4 regions of the Bradyrhizobium sp. USDA 3256 genome follow, and region 1 is predicted to be linked to each of the others. Evidence: predicted binding sites of a transcription regulator. Region 1 holds the regulator's gene; each other region holds the start of a gene.

Region 1 (4,210 bases):
GCCCTGTCCGCCGTCCTCGCCGGCGCCGAACCGCTGCCGGAGGAGATGGTCGCGCTCGATGCCGCCTACCACCGCACGCTTGCGCACGACCTCGCGGCGCTGCGCACCCAGCCGCCGCAGCCGATGTCGGCGATGGACGGCTATGCGGTGCGCGCCGCCGATGCGGCCGATCTAAAGGCCCGGCTCAAGGTGATCGGCGAAGTCGCCGCCGGCCGGCCGTTCGAGCGGACGGTCGGCGCCGGCGAGGCGGTGCGGATCTTCACCGGCGGCGTGATCCCGAGCGGCGCCGACGCCGTGATCATCCAGGAAGACACCGCCGTCGACGGCGACCACATCACGATCTCGGAGGCCGCCAGCGTCGGGCGGCACATCCGCCAGGCCGGGGTCGACTTCCGTGAGGGCGAGGTGCTGCTCGCCGGCGGCAGCCGCCTGTCCGACCGCGCGCTGTCGCTGGCGGCCGCCATGAACTATCCGGAACTGACGGTGCGCCGCCGCCCGAAGGTCGCGGTGCTGGCGACCGGCGACGAGCTGGTGATGCCGGGCTCGCAGCCCGGTCCCGGCCAGATCGTCTATTCCAACGGCTACGCGCTGCGGGCGCTGGCGCGCGCCGAAGGCGCCGAGACCGTCGACCTCGGCGTTGCCGCCGACACGGTGGAGGCGACCACGGCCGGCATCCGCCGGGCACGCGAGGCCGGCGCCGATATCCTCATCACGACAGGCGGCGCCTCGGTCGGCGACCACGATCTCGTCAAGCGGTCGCTGGAAGCCGAGGGCGTCGAGATGGCGTTCTGGCGGATTGCGATGCGGCCCGGCAAGCCGATGATGCACGGCCGGCTCGGCGCGATGCGGGTGATCGGCCTGCCCGGCAATCCGGTGTCGTCCTATGTCTGCGCCTTCCTGTTCCTGGTGCCGTTGATTCGGGCGCTGAGCGGCCGGAAAGTGATTCATCATCGCCGCGCAAGCGCCCTGCTCGGCCGCGACCTCGCCGCCAACGACCAGCGCGAGGACTATCTGCGTGCGCGTCTCGAAGCGCGCGAGGACGGCACGCTGGTCGCAACCCCGGTGACGCAGCAGGACTCGTCGCTGCTCGGGAATCTCGCTGCGGCACGGGCGCTTCTCGTGCGTCCGCCGTTTGCGGCGGCTGCCGTCAAAGGCAGCGAATGCGAAATTCTGACACTGCCCGAATAGGGTTTTCGCGCCCCGCCGATTGTGCGTTGCCCGACACGTTCACCGGAAATTAAGTGGTTGCGGAACACATATCGAACATATAGTGTCCGTTCATGATTTGTTTCGAGTACTGGTGTCTACAATCGGGAAGCCGCGTGGAAGCAGGTGCATTGAGCACATGCTCCTGAGGTCAGGCCCGGCCTGCAGGCCCCACCAGAAGAGTCTCGGAATCGAACGACGCTATCAACCGGGGGAATACTCGAGATGCTCACGCGCAAACAGTACGAACTACTGCGTTTCATCAATGAACGTTTGAAAGAGGCCGGCGTACCGCCCTCCTTCGACGAGATGAAGGATGCGCTCGACCTGCGCTCGAAGTCCGGTATCCACCGCCTGATCACTGCGCTGGAGGAGCGCGGCTTCATCCGCCGCCTGCCGAACCGCGCCCGCGCCATCGAGGTCATCAAGCTGCCCGAACTCTCGGCCGGCGCCGGCAACGGTCGCCGCGGCTTCACGCCCAGTGTCATCGAAGGCACCCTCGGCCGGCGCGCCAGCACGCCGCCGATTGCCGAGGACGACGGCAACCGTCCAGTCGCGGTCCCCGTGATGGGCCGGATCGCCGCCGGTACGCCGATCGAGGCGCTGCAGACCCGCAGCCACACCATCAGCGTGCCGCCCGACATGCTCGGCGCCGGCGAGCACTATGCGCTCGAGGTGCGCGGCGACTCGATGGTCGATGCCGGCATCCTCGACGGCGACATGGCGCTGATCCAGCGCAACGACGTCGCCAATACCGGCGACATCGTGGTGGCGCTGATCGACGAGGAGGAAGCCACCCTGAAGCGCTTCCGCCGCCGCGGCGCATCGATCGCGCTCGAGCCGGCCAACACCGCCTATGAAGTGCGCATCCTGCCGCCGAACCGGGTCCGCATCCAGGGCAAGCTGATCGGCCTTTATCGCAAATACTGAATTGCAAATACTTGCGGCGGCCGGGAACGAGCAACACGTCGGATCGTTCCTTGCATGATAGTGTAGCGTACGGCCTGCCCGATGCGCTCCGATACCTCTCGCGCAGCGTCGCGTGTTTGTGATCGGAGCGATCTCGGACCAGTCGTACAATCGCCCAGAAACGAGCAGACGCTCGTTCGCTATCGTCCACTCTGGTAGAGGCCCTAATGCCTCAAGGAGAGGCACGGGTCGCTACCTCGAAATGAGGAGCCATCCGATGTGTGACTATAGTCTGCACGCCGTGGCATCGCGCCCCGCCATTGTCGGAGAGACGCTGATCACGACGACGTTCCGCGGCACGTCGACCCGCGGCTTTGCCTCGGAGAACGATCCCACTGTCGCGGTCTGCATGCTGCCGGGCACCGAGCTCGCTTTCGCCGAGAACGTTCGCTACGACAGCCGCTGGATCTGGACCAAGACGCTGAACTATCGCGTCGGCGTGTTCAACGAAGTCGAGCCCGACGTGCCCGATCGGCATCATGACGCGGTCGAATTCCCCGACGGCAGCCATGTGCTGGTGACCCAGCTGGTCGAGGGACAGCGCGTCAGCGTGCTGCAATTGCCGGCGCTGCATCCGCCGGTCGAGCAGAAGCCGAAGGTTGTGGAGCGGCGGCCCTCCGCATTCGCAACGCTGTTTTTGGGTTGAGCGCATCGTCGCCGCGGAATGAGCTGTTCGGCGGCGAATGACCTAAGCAATTTCGGGCGACCCCGGACTCCCGCTTCCGGGGCGCAGAAGGAGATTTGCGTCGGCCGGCGCCTTGGCGCATCATCGGGCACGGAGGACGTGCGCGGTGGTCGATAAGGTCACATGGCAAAAGGCTGGACGCGTCACGGAACCGGGCCGCTACCTGTTCCGGTTCGGTTGGCTGACGGTAACGGCCGACGACCTGAAAGTCTGGGAGCAATTTCCCGAGGCTTCCTTTACTCTCGTCAAGAAGCCCGACGCCCCCGACTCCGACGAATATCATCTCGGCCTGTTCGAGCTGCCAAGCGGCCCCTCGCCAGACCACAGCTAATCATCGCCCTGCAGATCGGTCTCAGCCGGCGTCGCATCCACCGCAGGCCGCGGCGCGGCGGCGGGCGCGCGTAGCGTCGTCTCGCTCTCGCCGTCGCCGGGAACCGCCGGCGACCACGGCCGGTCGATCCCGCCGGGCTTGACTGCATCGACGGCGTAGCCGTCCCTGATCCGTCGCAGCACCAGCGCGCCGTGGCGGCGCAGCCGCTCGGCATCGATCACCGATGCCGCGCAGCCCTGCGGCGCCGGCCGCGCCGTCACGATCAGGGCTGCGCGCTCGCAGTCGTCCGCCAGCGCCTCCGGCCGGGTCGCCAGCGCGACGAAGGCGCCGCCGGGTCCCTGGGTCACGCAGCCGCCGGCATCGCAGGAGACGCCCTCGCCGAGCGACGCATCGGTGGCGGTGCGCGCGTCGGCGTCCGCCGCCAGCCACTCCTTGACCAAAAATGCATCCTTGGCGCTGTGCATCAGATGCAGCCGTCCGTCACCGCCACGCACCGCGACGTTGCGGCCGTCGCCCGACACCAGCACGTCCGGTTGCGGCACCCTGAGCGCCCAGACCGAGGCCACCAGCAGCAGCACCGCGCCCGACCAGCGCAGCGGCGTGCGCAGCAGCCCGAGCAGGATGATGCCGGCACTCGCTGCGATCAGCGGCCCGATGCCGAACGCCGCCATGCGGCCGACCGCACCCGGGAGTGCGGCGACCCATTGCGTCACCAGGATCATCCAGTCGATGCCGAGACCCATGATCGCCCAGAACAGTCCATCGAAGCCGAACGGCATGGCGACGAGCCCGAGCAGGCCGGCCGGCATCACGACCGCCGAGACGACAGGCATCGCCGCGAGGTTGGCGAGCAGCCCGTAGGGCGTCACGCGATGGAAATGGAACGCGGCATAGGGCGTCGTCGCCAGCCCCGCCACCAGCGAGGCCAGCATCAGCATCGTGAGCTCGCGCCCGCCCCACAGCGCGACCCGCGCGGTTGCCGAATGGTCGGGCGACGCCAGCAGGTTCGGTAGCCCGAT
Region 2 (4,210 bases), 340 kb from region 1:
CTCGCCGAGATTATGCGGCGGGATGTTGGTCGCCATGCCGACGGCGATGCCGCCGGCGCCATTGACCAAGAGGTTCGGGAACCGGGCCGGCAGAACCGACGGCTCTTTTTCGGAGTTGTCGTAGTTCGGCTGGAAATCGACGGTTTCCATGTCGATGTCGGCCAGAACGGCAAGCGCCGCCCGGGTCAGCCGCGCTTCCGTATATCGATAGGCGGCCGGCGGATCGCCGTCGACCGAACCGAAATTGCCCTGGCCGTCGATCAGCGGCACGCGCAGGGAGAAATCCTGCGCCATGCGGACCATCGCGTCGTAAATCGACTGGTCGCCATGCGGGTGATATTTACCGATCACGTCGCCGACGACGCGTGCGGATTTCACGTATTTCTTGTCCGGCGTATGTCCCTGCTCATGCATCGAATAGAGGATGCGCCGGTGCACCGGCTTGAGCCCGTCGCGCGCATCGGGCAGCGCACGCGACACGATCACGCTCATCGCGTAATCGAGGTAGGACTTCTTCATCTCGTCGAGAATGGAAACGGGACGAATATCTGAGGGTCCCGGCGGCTCGCCGGGCTTGTGGTCGTCGTTATCGGACAATGGGGAAATCCGGTCGGTTCTACTGGGGAATCATATAGCCCATCAGGGGCCTGATAACCACCCTTGCGCGGCTCCGGCAAGCCGTTTTTCCGTTCGTTTTTTCATGCACTTACGGGTGGAGCGCCGAGGTTCCGGCTGCTTGGTCGCGAAGCGTGTAGCGAAGGGCGAATAGCCAATGGAAAAATCCCCTATCGCTATCCGCCATTCGCTACTCGCCTCTCCCGTCAGTGGCCGAAAACCACCGCGTGCATGATCCGCCCGGGCATGAAGGTGAACAGCCCGGCGACGAGCAGTGCGCCGAAGAAGATGCCGATCATCGTGAACCTGTGGCGGCGGACATTGTGGCTCCGTGCGGCCGTCACGCCGAGCGCCAGCATGGCGAGCGAGAAGATCGACAGCAGGTGGATCGGGCTCCAGGGACCGACCAGTTGGATCTGATGGATCCAGAACGAGCTTCCGGCGACCACCAGCATCAGGATCACCCAGATCCAGCCGAGGGTCCGGTGCGGCAGCGTGCCCTTGGGGGCGGCGAGCTGGATGGAGCCGAGCACGAAGGCGGCCATCGCGGCAAAGGCGTGGAGCGGGATCGCAGGCGCGGCGTCGAGCAATGGCGCGAGGCTCATGGTGGCGGCCCTCGAGTGAAGCTCGCGGCATTCCACTCGCCGCAGACCAATGTAAATATCATTCACATCGAGATGTGTCAAAGTCCCGTGGAACCGCAACGGTTCCCTGTCAATGCTCAAATGAGATCAGCCGAGTGCAAGGTTATCCTCATAACCCACACGAAGACAGCCCTACCCGCAATCGGGACGCCCCTCCGGAGAATGATCTTCACGGAACGGCGCCTGACGGAATCGACGGAAGCGCGACCGCTCATCAGAACGGGATGTCGTCGTCCATGTCGCTGTTGCGGCTGCCGCCACCCGCGGCGACTGCACGGCGCGGTGCCGAACTGACCGGTCCGGCCGAGCCGAAATCGCTGCCGCCATCATCGGAGAAGCTGCTGCCTCCACCGCCACGCCCGTCGAGCATGGTGAGGTTGGAGTTGAAGCCCTGCAGCACGACTTCGGTCGAGTACTTCTCGACGCCGCTCTGGTCGGTCCATTTGCGGGTCTGCAGCTGACCCTCGATGTACACCTTGGCGCCCTTCTTCAGATACTGCTCGGCGACCTTGCAGAGGCCCTCGTTGAAGATCACGACGCGGTGCCACTCGGTCTTTTCCTTGCGCTCGCCGGTGCCCTTGTCGCGCCAGGTTTCCGAGGTAGCGATGGAAAGGTTTGCGATCGGACGGCCGTCCTGCGTCCGCCGGATTTCCGGATCCTTGCCGAGGTTGCCCACCAGGATCACCTTGTTCACGCTTCCTGCCATCGCATCATCTCCACTCAAAAACCGGGCGTCCGGACATCGGTCGCCACTCTCAACCTTCGCCACTTACATCGCAGGCGTCGTGGATGACCCTATACGCCGGTGCCGGCTCGCCGCCTTTGCCGTCGCGCCGGTTATCCACGATATTCGAGATATAGCATCGGATCCGGCGCCGTTCCAGTTTTGTTCGCCACAACCAACCGTAGAAGTGGCCAGTGCCGTCGGAGCGGCAGTCGATCTCGGCACCGGCCGACGCCCGGCAACAAGATTTAGAAAAATAATAAAGAAATCAGTATCTTGCCTTATCGACACTTCCTCCGCGAGTGTTGCATTTGGGAGACTGCGTTTCCGGTTGAATCAGCGTATAGCTCCAACCGTGGCGCGGGCGCTCGCGTCTGGGATCGTGCTTCGGGACCGTTTGGAAGCCGATCGGGGAGTTGGGGGACTGATAATGAAGAAGTTTTTGCTCGGTACGGTTGCTCTGATTGCGTTTGCTGCGCCTGCAGCGGCCGCCGACCTCGCTGCGCGCCCCTACACCAAGGCGCCGCCGCCGGTGGTTGCACCGATCTATGACTGGACCGGTTTCTACATCGGCGCCAACGGCGGCTGGGGCTCGAGCCACAATTGCTGGGACCAGCTCCCGGCCGGCATCTTCCTCGCCTCGGACGGTTGCCATGACGCAACCGGCGGCGTCGCCGGTGGCCAGATCGGCTATCGCTGGCAGGCCGGCACCTGGGTGTTCGGCCTTGAAGCGCAGGGCGACTGGGCTGACCTGAAGGGCAGCAACGGCAGCGCGATCTTCCCGGGCCTGTTCACCAACCAGTCCAAGATCGACGCATTCGGCCTGTTCACCGGCCAGATCGGTTACGCCATCAACAACGTGCTGCTCTACGCCAAGGGCGGCGCGGCGCTGACCGACAACCGCTTCAACACCTACTTCACCCCGACCGGCGTGCTGGTCGGCAGCGCCAGCGACACCCGCTGGGGCGGCACCGTCGGCGCCGGCATCGAAGTCGGCTTCGCGCCGAACTGGACCGCAGGCATCGAATACGACCACCTGTTCATGCAGGACAAGACCTACAACCTGATCGCCCCCAACGGCACGCTGAACAGCACCATCCGCGATCGCCAGGACGTCGACCTCGTCACCGTCCGCGTGAACTACAAGTGGGGTGGCCCGGTCGTCGCGCGCTACTGATCGCGCCAGGCCGATTTGATCCAGACGAAGGGCCGGCCTCGCGCCGGCCTTTTTGTTTGTGCTGGTTTGTGCGCCGGCTTTTTCGTTGCGTGTACACGCGCACCTCACCGGGGCCGTTTTCGGTGCGTTGTGGTTTCGTGGATACACACGTTCCGGCATTTCTCTGTAGAAGCACCAGCACGTCACGCGACACTGCTGTGACGCTCTCTTCAAAATCTTTGAAGGGACAACAAGAAAATGAGCAAGAAAAACGGGACTCGGACTTTGAAAATCAGGAATGTTTTGCTGGCCTCGGCCGGCATGTTTGCACTGAGCGCTTTTGCACCGGCGATGGCTGCCGACATGGCGGCACGCGCGCCTTACGTGAAGGCTCCGCCGCCGGCGGCGATCTACAACTGGACCGGCTTCTACGTCGGCGGCTTCGGCGGCTACGCCAGCGAGAACTCCGGCACCCCGAGCATGGAGGGCGGCTTCGGCGGCGGCACCATCGGCTACAACTGGCAGGCCGGCAACATCGTGTACGGCCTCGAGGTCGACGCTGCAGGCGCTGACATCGACGCATCGGTCTCGACGCTCGGCGTCACCGCCCGCAGCAAGATCGACTCGCTCGGCACCGTGCGCGGTCGCCTCGGCTTCGCCGTCGACAAGGTGCTGTTCTACGGCACCGGCGGCTACGCCTGGGCCAACAACGAGGTCAGCGTCACCGCGCTCGGCGTGACCGCCTCGCAGAGCAACTTCCACTCCGGCTGGACCGTCGGCGCCGGCGTCGAAGCGTTCATCGCGCCGCAGTGGTCGATCAAGGGCGAATACCTGTATCGCAGCCTCGACAGCGAGACCTATTTCGGCGTGCCGTCCGGTACGCTCGAGCTGCACAGCGCCCAGTTCGGCGTGAACTATCACTTCGGCGGCCCGATCGTCGCCAAGTACTAAGACAAGTATTGAACGAATTGCTGACCGCCGTCGGCGGTCGGATCGCACCGAAAGGCCGGCCTCGCGCCGGCCTTTTTGCGTCAGGGAACCGGCGCTGCTGACGGCTGCTGCCATCAGGCA
Region 3 (4,210 bases), 900 kb from region 1:
ATGATCGGGGCCGCTGAGGCTGCAACCAAGGCGGTCCCACTTCTCGGTGGAGGTAGTCGGAATTGAACCGACCGGGTGAACTTCGTAAGGGCTCTCCGGCAACCTGCTACCCCCGACCTTTTGAAAGGCCCATCTAATCGATTGATTGGATGGGCTTTTTTTGAGGTCGAGGGATATATATCAAATTTCATATATCCGCACAAGCGGATTTCACTCGCAATATACGAAAAATCATATATCATGCCTGTTGTCTGGGATTTTCGTTGTTATGTGAACGCTGCAGGCTCAAATGAAATACGCGCTTGGTTCAACAGCCAGCCAAGGGCAGTCCAAGGCAAATTCATTTCGCGCCTACAAACCTTGCGCCAACTCGATCCTGAACTCTGGATACCGAAACCCTTTCGCTGGCTTCGACATGAGTGTGCGGGGCTTGGGGAAATTCGATTCGAGGTAGGGAATGTTCAGCATCGCCCGCTGGGATTCCGTACCGACTTTTGCTTCACGATGGTTTTCTGCGCCATCGAAAAGGGCGGAAAGTTCGTACCGAGTAATGCCTGTGCTGTTGGATTAGCACGTAAGAGTGAGGTTCAGTCCGATGCCAAACGAAGTTGTCCCCATGACTTCATCTTGGACTAAGGAATTCATCGATCAGCTTTCTGATCGAGAGTTTCGCCACGCCTACATGGCTGATCAAGTTCGCACGCATATCGCTCTGGCCATCCGGATTCTGCGCGAACAAGAGGGGCGGGAGTGGTCTCAGACAGAGTTAGGAAAGCGCTGCGACAAACCGCAGAGCTGGATTTCCAAACTTGAAGATCCTGAGTATGGCAAAGTCTCCCTTCAAACCCTGCTAGAAATTGCGGAGGCGTTTGATCTTCCGTTGCTCGTCCAGTTTCCTGAATGGAGCGATTGGCTGCGCCGCATGAAAAATCAATCACGGGAAAATTTTGAGAAGAGAAGCTTTGACGCCGATCTCCTAAATAAGTTTGCCGCAACGAAGGCCGAACAATCTTTGCCGGGCACAGCTAGAACGTATTCGTACTCGAAATATGCTATAACAGCCTCCGGCAATGCCGGAGATAAGCTGGTTAGGGTGGTTGGCTGATGGAGTTTGAAGCTAACGCCAGCCCGCAGGGGTTCTGCATTTTTTGCGACGACATCAGACACGAGGTAAATAACAAACAGACTTATGTTGGGGCCTACATCGGCAGCGAACTAAATATACTGGGGCCTCTGCCGGCTGTGCTTTATAAGTTCTGCATTCATGTCGGTTATCGCCAACGCATAACCGATCCAGATGGGCCGGTCGTATTCGAAGTTCATATGCCGGGCGACGATGATGACAAACCGTCTGCGCGAGCAGAGGCCTTTCCTAGCGAAGTCCTTTCGAAGCTACCAGCGCCCGCTCCGGATAATGATGACCCTATGCTTGGTATCGCCTTGGCTTTTGAATTTAGCCCACTAGAAATCAAGCGCGAGGGACGGCTGCGAGTGTCTGCCGTTAGAGAGGGGAAAAGATATGGACTTGGATCGCTTCAAGTGATTTCAAGGCCACCTCAAGAAGAGGCCGCCAACTGAGGCGGCCTTACATTTTCCTTGAAATTTAAACGGCCCCAATCGGGGGCCGCCAACCCGTCCGGGACGGGTTTTCCTCCAGCAGTCCGGAGCTACCTGGGCTGACTTTGGAGGCTAGAGACTGACGCGCTGCAAAGCACGTTTGTTCCAAGCAAAGAACACATCGCGACCCACCCGAAGTTATGGGGCCAGAACATCTGCTGGACCACTAGGTAGTCCTACCGAGAACAGCGGACGGGCCTTGGTTGAAAATGGGTTAACCCCAAACTAGGCCACTGCAATTTTCAAAACAGGCCACTAGGGATGGAAACAGGCCAGCGCCGGTCTGCCCGAAAGAACATATTGCGAACCTAGAACAAATGTGGTACGAGGTTCCAATCAACAACGCATTCCGCCTGATCTCATCGCCCGTTTTTCCCGCTAGCGAATCCCCGCCATAAGGAGCACATCCCAAATGTCCGCCACCGCACTGCGTATCGTCGAAGGATCCTCCATGGACAAGTCCAAGGCCCTCTCAGCCGCGCTCTCCCAGATCGAGCGCCAGTTCGGCAAGGGCTCGGTGATGAAGCTCGGCAAGAACGACCGTTCGATGGATGTCGAGACGGTGTCGTCGGGGTCGCTCGGGCTCGATATCGCGCTCGGCGTCGGCGGCCTGCCGAAGGGGCGCATCGTCGAGATCTACGGGCCGGAATCGTCGGGCAAGACCACGCTGGCGCTGCACACGGTGGCGGAAGGCCAGAAGAAGGGCGGCATCTGCGCCTTCATCGACGCTGAACATGCGCTCGATCCGGTCTATGCGCGCAAGCTCGGCGTCAACATCGACGAGCTCTTGATCTCGCAGCCGGACACCGGCGAGCAGGCGCTCGAGATCGCCGACACGCTGGTGCGCTCTGGCGCGGTCGACGTGCTGGTGATCGATTCGGTCGCGGCGCTGGTGCCGAAGGCCGAGCTCGAGGGCGAGATGGGCGATGCGCTGCCGGGTCTGCAGGCCCGCCTGATGAGCCAGGCGCTGCGCAAGCTCACCGCCTCGATCAACAAGTCGAACACGATGGTGATCTTCATCAACCAGATCCGCATGAAGATCGGCGTGATGTACGGTTCGCCGGAGACCACCACCGGCGGCAACGCGCTGAAATTCTACGCTTCGGTCCGCCTCGACATCCGCCGCATCGGCGCGATCAAGGAGCGCGACGAGGTGGTCGGCAACACCACCCGCGTCAAGGTGGTGAAGAACAAGCTGGCGCCGCCCTTCAAGCAGGTCGAGTTCGACATCATGTATGGCGAGGGCGTGTCCAAGATGGGCGAGATCCTCGACCTCGGCGTCAAGGCCGGCATCGTCGAGAAGTCCGGCGCCTGGTTCTCCTATGACAGCCAGCGGCTCGGCCAGGGCCGCGAGAATTCCAAGGCATTCCTGAAGTCGAATCCCGACATCACCGCCAAGATCGAAGCCGCGATCCGGCAGAACTCCGGCCTGATCTCCGAGCAGATCCTCGCCGGCACGCCCGAGCGCGACGCCGAGGGCGAGGAGCCGACGGAAGAGTAAGGCTCAATTATTTCGCTGCAAGCGGGCGCTGAGGACGTTGAGTTGCCGACGTCTTCGGCGCCCGTTTGGTTTTGTGTGTGTTTCGTGAAGCAGTTGATCCTCAGCTTGCGGTGCTGATGCCACCGTGCGTAGCTGGAGAGCGTCGTGACGAGTCTGATCCTGGCGACAAGCGATCTCGCGAGCTATCGCCTGAGGCAGGCGGGAAGGGCGGATATCGTCGTCGGCTTGAGGCCGCGCTTCGTTTGGAGGAAAATGCCCTCGTCGGCTGACCTCACGACCCTGCTGGAACCGCGTTCTGCAAAGCATGTCGATTTCGACACGCACTGGCTCGACTTCGACAGTTCAAGATGGACCGGCTCGATTGGTCGGGACGTCGGACTTGTCGAGCTGTGTGAGCGTTGCGACAGGGTCGAGCTATGGGCCGATCCTCAGCCGAATGACCAGCTGGTGCTGGCCTGGTTGCTCGTGCTCCGCCCGCACCGCCACATCGTAGCGAAGCTCAAGCTGGTCCAGACCGATGTCGAGATCGGCAGGTACCGAAGTGAGAGCTCGGCGAAATGGCGATTGCCTGCACTTGCGGTGACGGATGATCGGCTGGAATTGGCCAGTCGCGCCTGGAATGCCTATCGCGCTCCGACGCCCGAGCCCTGTTTCGACCTTCTCATGCAGGATCTGTCGGCCATCCCGCAGCTCCGCGCGGCGCTGATTGCGTTGCTCGAGGAGCTGCCCGGGCGAGACACCGGCCTCGGCGCGTCCGAACCGCGGATGCTGGATCTCGTCGCCGACGGCAAGACAAGCCCACAGGTCCTTTCGAGCGAGCTGAACAGGGAGCGCGGCGTGTTCGATTTTCAGGAAGCGGAGCTGATCCTGGACCGGCTCGCCGATTGTCCATCACCGGTCCTGACCGGATTCCCCGCCGAGATCGAGGGGGCCGACGATTTGAAGGCCCGACGAGAACGACTCCTGTACAGTCGGTTGTCGCTCACCGATTTCGGCCAGGAAGTGTCGGATCGCGAGCTCGACTTCAGCCAGTACAACACGATCCATCGCTGGTGGGGCGGCACCAAATTGACCAATGAGCGGCTGTGGCGC
Region 4 (4,210 bases), 3.3 Mb from region 1:
AGGGCGATGGTCGTGAGATAGCGCCGGTCCATCGCATCGAGCCCGGCGCTATCCACCTCGAGCGCGCTCAGCGCCCGGTCGGCGATGCCGCGGTCGACGGAATCGGCGTCGGCGGCGGAAGCAAAGTCGCGCACCCGGCGCAGCAGGCGGCCGGCGATGCGCGGCGTGCCGCGGGCGCGGCGCGCGATCTCGTTGGCGCCATCAGGGCTCATGCCGATGTTGAGCACGCGGGCGCCGCGGGTGACGATCTTCTCGAGCTCTTCCTCGGTGTAGAAATTGAGCCGGATCGGAATGCCGAAGCGGTCGCGCAAGGGATTGGTGAGCAACCCCGCACGCGTCGTCGCGCCGACCAGCGTGAATTTCGACAATTCGATTTTCACAGAACGCGCCGCGGGACCTTCGCCGATGATCAGGTCGAGCTGAAAATCCTCCATCGCGGGATAGAGCACTTCCTCGACCGCCGGGCTGAGGCGATGGATCTCGTCGATGAACAGCACGTCGCGCTCTTCGAGATTGGTCAGCAGCGCCGCGAGATCGCCGGCCTTCGCAATGACAGGGCCGGAGGTGGCGCGAAACCCGACGCCGAGCTCGCGCGCGACGATCTGTGCCAACGTGGTCTTGCCGAGGCCGGGCGGACCGACGAACAGCACATGATCGAGCGCCTCGCCGCGCTTCTTCGCAGCCTCGATGAAGATCGAGAGATTCTTGCGCGCCTGCGCCTGGCCGACGAACTCCGTCAGCGACTGCGGCCGCAGCGCGGTGTCACCGACATCGTCGGAGCGGCGTTCGGGCGAGACCATGCGCGAGGGCGTGTTCACTTCGACAATTCCTTCAGGCCCAGCCGGATCAGCTGCGCAGTCTCAGCGCTCTCACCGGCGCTGCGCGAGGCGGCGGCGATGGCGGCAGCGGCTTGCGGCTGGCCGTAGCCGAGATTGACCAGCGCCGAGATCGCGTCGGTCACCTGGCGCGGCGCGCGGTTGTTATCGATCGCGCCCGACAGATGCACCACCGCGGGATCGACATCGGCGAAGCCCGGCGCCTTGTCCTTCAGTTCGCTGACGATGCGCTCGGCGACCTTCGGCCCGACCCCCGGCGTCCGCGCCACCGCCGCCTTGTCGCGCAGCGCGATCGCATTGGCTAGATCGGTCGGCGGCAGCGTGCCGAGCACCGCGAGCGCGACCTTGGCGCCGACCCCCTGCACGGTCTGCAGCAGGCGAAACCATTCGCGCTCATGATCGCTGCGGAAGCCGAACAGTTTGATCTGGTCCTCGCGGACATAGGTCTCGATCGAGAGCACGGCAGCGCCGCCCGGCGACGGCAGCGCCTGCAACGTGCGGCTCGCACAATGCACCTGATAGCCGACGCCGCCGACGTCGAGGATCACATAGTCCTCGCCATAAGAATCGATCAGGCCCTTCAGCTTGCCGATCATAGGTTCGCCACCTTGAGCCGCAGCGCGGTGCTCTGGCGGTGATGGGCGTGGGTGATCGCGACCGCGAGCGCGTCCGCGGCGTCGGCGGACGGCGGCTCGGCTTTCGGCAGCAGGATCTTCAGCATCACCTGGATCTGGCTCTTCTCGGCATGTCCGGCGCCGACCACGGTCTTCTTGACCTGGTTCGGCGCGTATTCGGCGACCGAGATACCGAACATTGCGGGCGCCAGCATGGCGACGCCGCGCGCCTGGCCGAGCTTCAGCGTGGCAACGCCGTCCTTGTTGACGAAGGTCTGCTCGACCGCCGCCTCCGCCGGTCGGTGGTGGGCGAGCACGGCAGCCAGCCCCTCATGGATCGCAAGCAGCCGGCTCGCCAGCGGCAGATCGTCCGGCGGCTCGACCGAACCGCAGGCGATATAGACGAGACGATTGCCTTCGGTCTCGATCACCCCCCAGCCGGTGCGGCGGAGACCCGGATCGATACCGATGATGCGGACGGGAGAGCGAATCGGCTGGGATGTCATGGGGTAGTGATACCGCCTGCGCCGGGAGAACGAAACACAAACGGAGCCTCATCCCCGCCTCCGTCGCGGTCAGCTCGGCCCATCGCCCAGCCTCGGCTCGTCGTCCCCCGCGAAAGCTGGGGATCCAGTACGCCGCGGCCTCGCGGATCAAATGAAGGTCTCTGGAATACTGGATCGCCCGGTCGAGCCGGGCGATGACAGCGGAGCAAATGGATCAACCGCCCATCTTCGCGATCAGCGCGTCGGACACCTCGAAATTGGCGAACACATTCTGCACGTCGTCGTGCTCGTTGAGCAGGTCCATCAGCTTCAGCAGCTTTTCGCCGGTCTCGTCGTCGACCGAAACGGTGTTCTGCGGCTTCCAGGTCAGCGCCGCCTTGCGCGGCTCGCCGAACTTCGCTTCCAGCGCTTTTGCGACTTCGCGGAAGGTGTCCTGCGAGGCGTAGACCTCGTGGCCGCCCTCGCTGGAGACCACGTCGTCGGCGCCGGCCTCGATCGCGGCGTCCAGCATCGCGTCGTCGGAGGCGACCTTGGCGTCGTATTCGATGATGCCGGTGCGATCGAACATGAAGGCGACCGAGCCGGTTTCGCCGAGATTGCCGCCCGACTTGGTGAAGAAGGAGCGGATGTCGGAAGCAGCGCGGTTGCGGTTGTCGGTCAGCGCCTCGACGATGACGGCGACGCCGCCGGGGCCATAACCCTCGTAGCGGATCTCGTCGTAGTTCTCGCCCTCATTGCCCGCGGCCTTCTTGATGGCGCGGTCGATATTGTCCTTGGGCATGTTCTCGGCGCGGGCCGCGACCACGGCGGCGCGCAGCCGCGGATTCATCGCCGGGTCCGGGGTGCCGAGCTTGGCCGCCACGGTGATTTCGCGGGCCAGCTTGCCGAAAAGCTTCGACTTCTGGGCATCCTGCCGGCCCTTGCGGTGCATGATGTTCTTGAATTGGGAATGGCCGGCCATGCGACGTCTCTTCGGAGCTTAGGGTCTGAACAGGGATGGAAAACGCGGCCTTATAGGCCCCTCACGGTCAAAATCAAAGGATCGGCGGGGCCCTACGGCGGAGGAATACTACCGCAAGCCGGAATATGAGGCACTTGTTAACCATGACTTCACGCCCGGATGCGAGGATCGCCCCGTCCCGCCGCAACTTTCCACAGCCCCTAAAGAGCCCACATGGCGTTCGGTTTGTTTCGAAAGCAAGTGCCGGAGCCGGCTGCGCCGGCCGTCGCGCCGCAGGTTCCAACCGCGGCCGCCACCCCTCAGGTCTCGACCGAGACTGATTTGGCCAAGGATTCGTCCAAGGAAATCCTGGAATTGCTGGAACTCGAGCTCGGGGCGATGATCCGCCAGCTCGAGCGCGCCGCGAGCTCGGTCGCCGACGGCGCCGAGGCGACGGCAGCCAAGCTCGCCACCATTCGCGCCCGCACCGATGCGCTGACCGGCCGCAGCAGCGATGCGCAGAGCACCGCGACGACGTTCTCGCAAGCCGCCGACCGTTTCACCCACTCCGCCGAGGGCATCGGCGCGCAGGTGCGCAGCGCGAGCCAGCTCGCCGACGACGCCGCGGCCGCGGCGCGCGAGGCCACCGACAATGTCGATCGCCTGCGCGAGTCTTCGGCCGCGATCGGCAACGTCGTCAATCTGATCGCGCAGATCGCGCGGCAGACCACGCTGCTCGCGCTGAACTCGACGATCGAGGCGGCGCGCGCCGGTGCCGCCGGCAAGGGCTTTGCGGTGGTCGCAACTGAGGTCAAGGCGCTGGCAGTGCAGACCCAGAGCGCGACCGAGGAGATCACCCGCAAGATCGAGGTATTGCAGAAGGACGCCACCGGATCGGCGGACGCGGTCCACCGCATCTCCCAGGCGATCGAAAAGATCCGCCCGGTGTTCGAGAACGTCAACGGAGCGGTTGCCGAGCAGAATGAAATCACCGGTGAGATGGGCCAGAATGCCGCCTCCGCTTCGCACTTCATCGTCTCGGTCGGCACCAGCGCCGGCGAGATCGACTCGGCAACACGCGAAGCCGCCGCGCATGGCGACAATGTCGCCAAGGCCGGCAAGACGGTGACCGCATTCGCGCAGAAGCTGAAAGCGCGCTGCGCGGTGCTGTTGCGCCAGGACGAGCGCGGCGATCCGCGCAAGAACGAGCGCCTGCCCTGCAGCCTCAAGATCGAGATCACGACCGCGCGCGGCCTCGTCACCGCGCCGGTCTACGAGATCGCGATGGACGGCATTCTGATCGGCGGACCCGAT

What was found. The regulator LexA, encoded in region 1, represses DNA repair genes until DNA is damaged. The targets are predictions, from matches to a motif close to TGTTCNNNNTGTGTTCNG.
Region 2: a site for LexA is predicted at 2,136-2,153, ahead of ACVWY5_RS16370 (single-stranded DNA-binding protein). Genes of this name have one in related genera too.
Region 3: a site for LexA is predicted at 1,909-1,926, ahead of recA (recombinase RecA). Genes of this name have one in related genera too.
Region 4: a site for LexA is predicted at 1,982-1,999, ahead of ruvC (crossover junction endodeoxyribonuclease RuvC). Genes of this name have one in related genera too.

The regions. Positions count from the first base shown of each region.
Region 1 is NZ_JBSSAE010000002.1:3,474,895-3,479,104, forward strand. It holds gene ACVWY5_RS18035 (molybdopterin molybdotransferase MoeA) at 1-1,188, shown strand, start outside; gene lexA (transcriptional repressor LexA) at 1,432-2,136, shown strand; gene ACVWY5_RS18045 (hypothetical protein) at 2,393-2,821, shown strand; gene ACVWY5_RS18050 (hypothetical protein) at 2,967-3,191, shown strand; gene ACVWY5_RS18055 (ComEC/Rec2 family competence protein) at 3,188-4,210, opposite strand, start outside.
Region 2 is NZ_JBSSAE010000002.1:3,138,081-3,142,290, reverse strand. It holds gene gyrA (DNA gyrase subunit A) at 1-597, opposite strand, end outside; gene ACVWY5_RS16375 (DUF2306 domain-containing protein) at 822-1,220, opposite strand; gene ACVWY5_RS16370 (single-stranded DNA-binding protein) at 1,474-1,965, opposite strand; gene ACVWY5_RS16365 (outer membrane protein) at 2,414-3,160, shown strand; gene ACVWY5_RS16360 (outer membrane protein) at 3,431-4,090, shown strand.
Region 3 is NZ_JBSSAE010000002.1:4,373,107-4,377,316, reverse strand. It holds gene ACVWY5_RS22515 (helix-turn-helix domain-containing protein) at 617-1,105, shown strand; gene ACVWY5_RS22510 (hypothetical protein) at 1,105-1,578, shown strand; gene recA (recombinase RecA) at 2,030-3,118, shown strand; gene ACVWY5_RS22500 (hypothetical protein) at 3,263-4,210, shown strand, end outside.
Region 4 is NZ_JBSSAE010000002.1:191,370-195,579, reverse strand. It holds gene ruvB (Holliday junction branch migration DNA helicase RuvB) at 1-818, opposite strand, end outside; gene ruvA (Holliday junction branch migration protein RuvA) at 815-1,432, opposite strand; gene ruvC (crossover junction endodeoxyribonuclease RuvC) at 1,429-1,956, opposite strand; gene ACVWY5_RS02545 (YebC/PmpR family DNA-binding transcriptional regulator) at 2,171-2,917, opposite strand; gene ACVWY5_RS02540 (methyl-accepting chemotaxis protein) at 3,131-4,210, shown strand, end outside.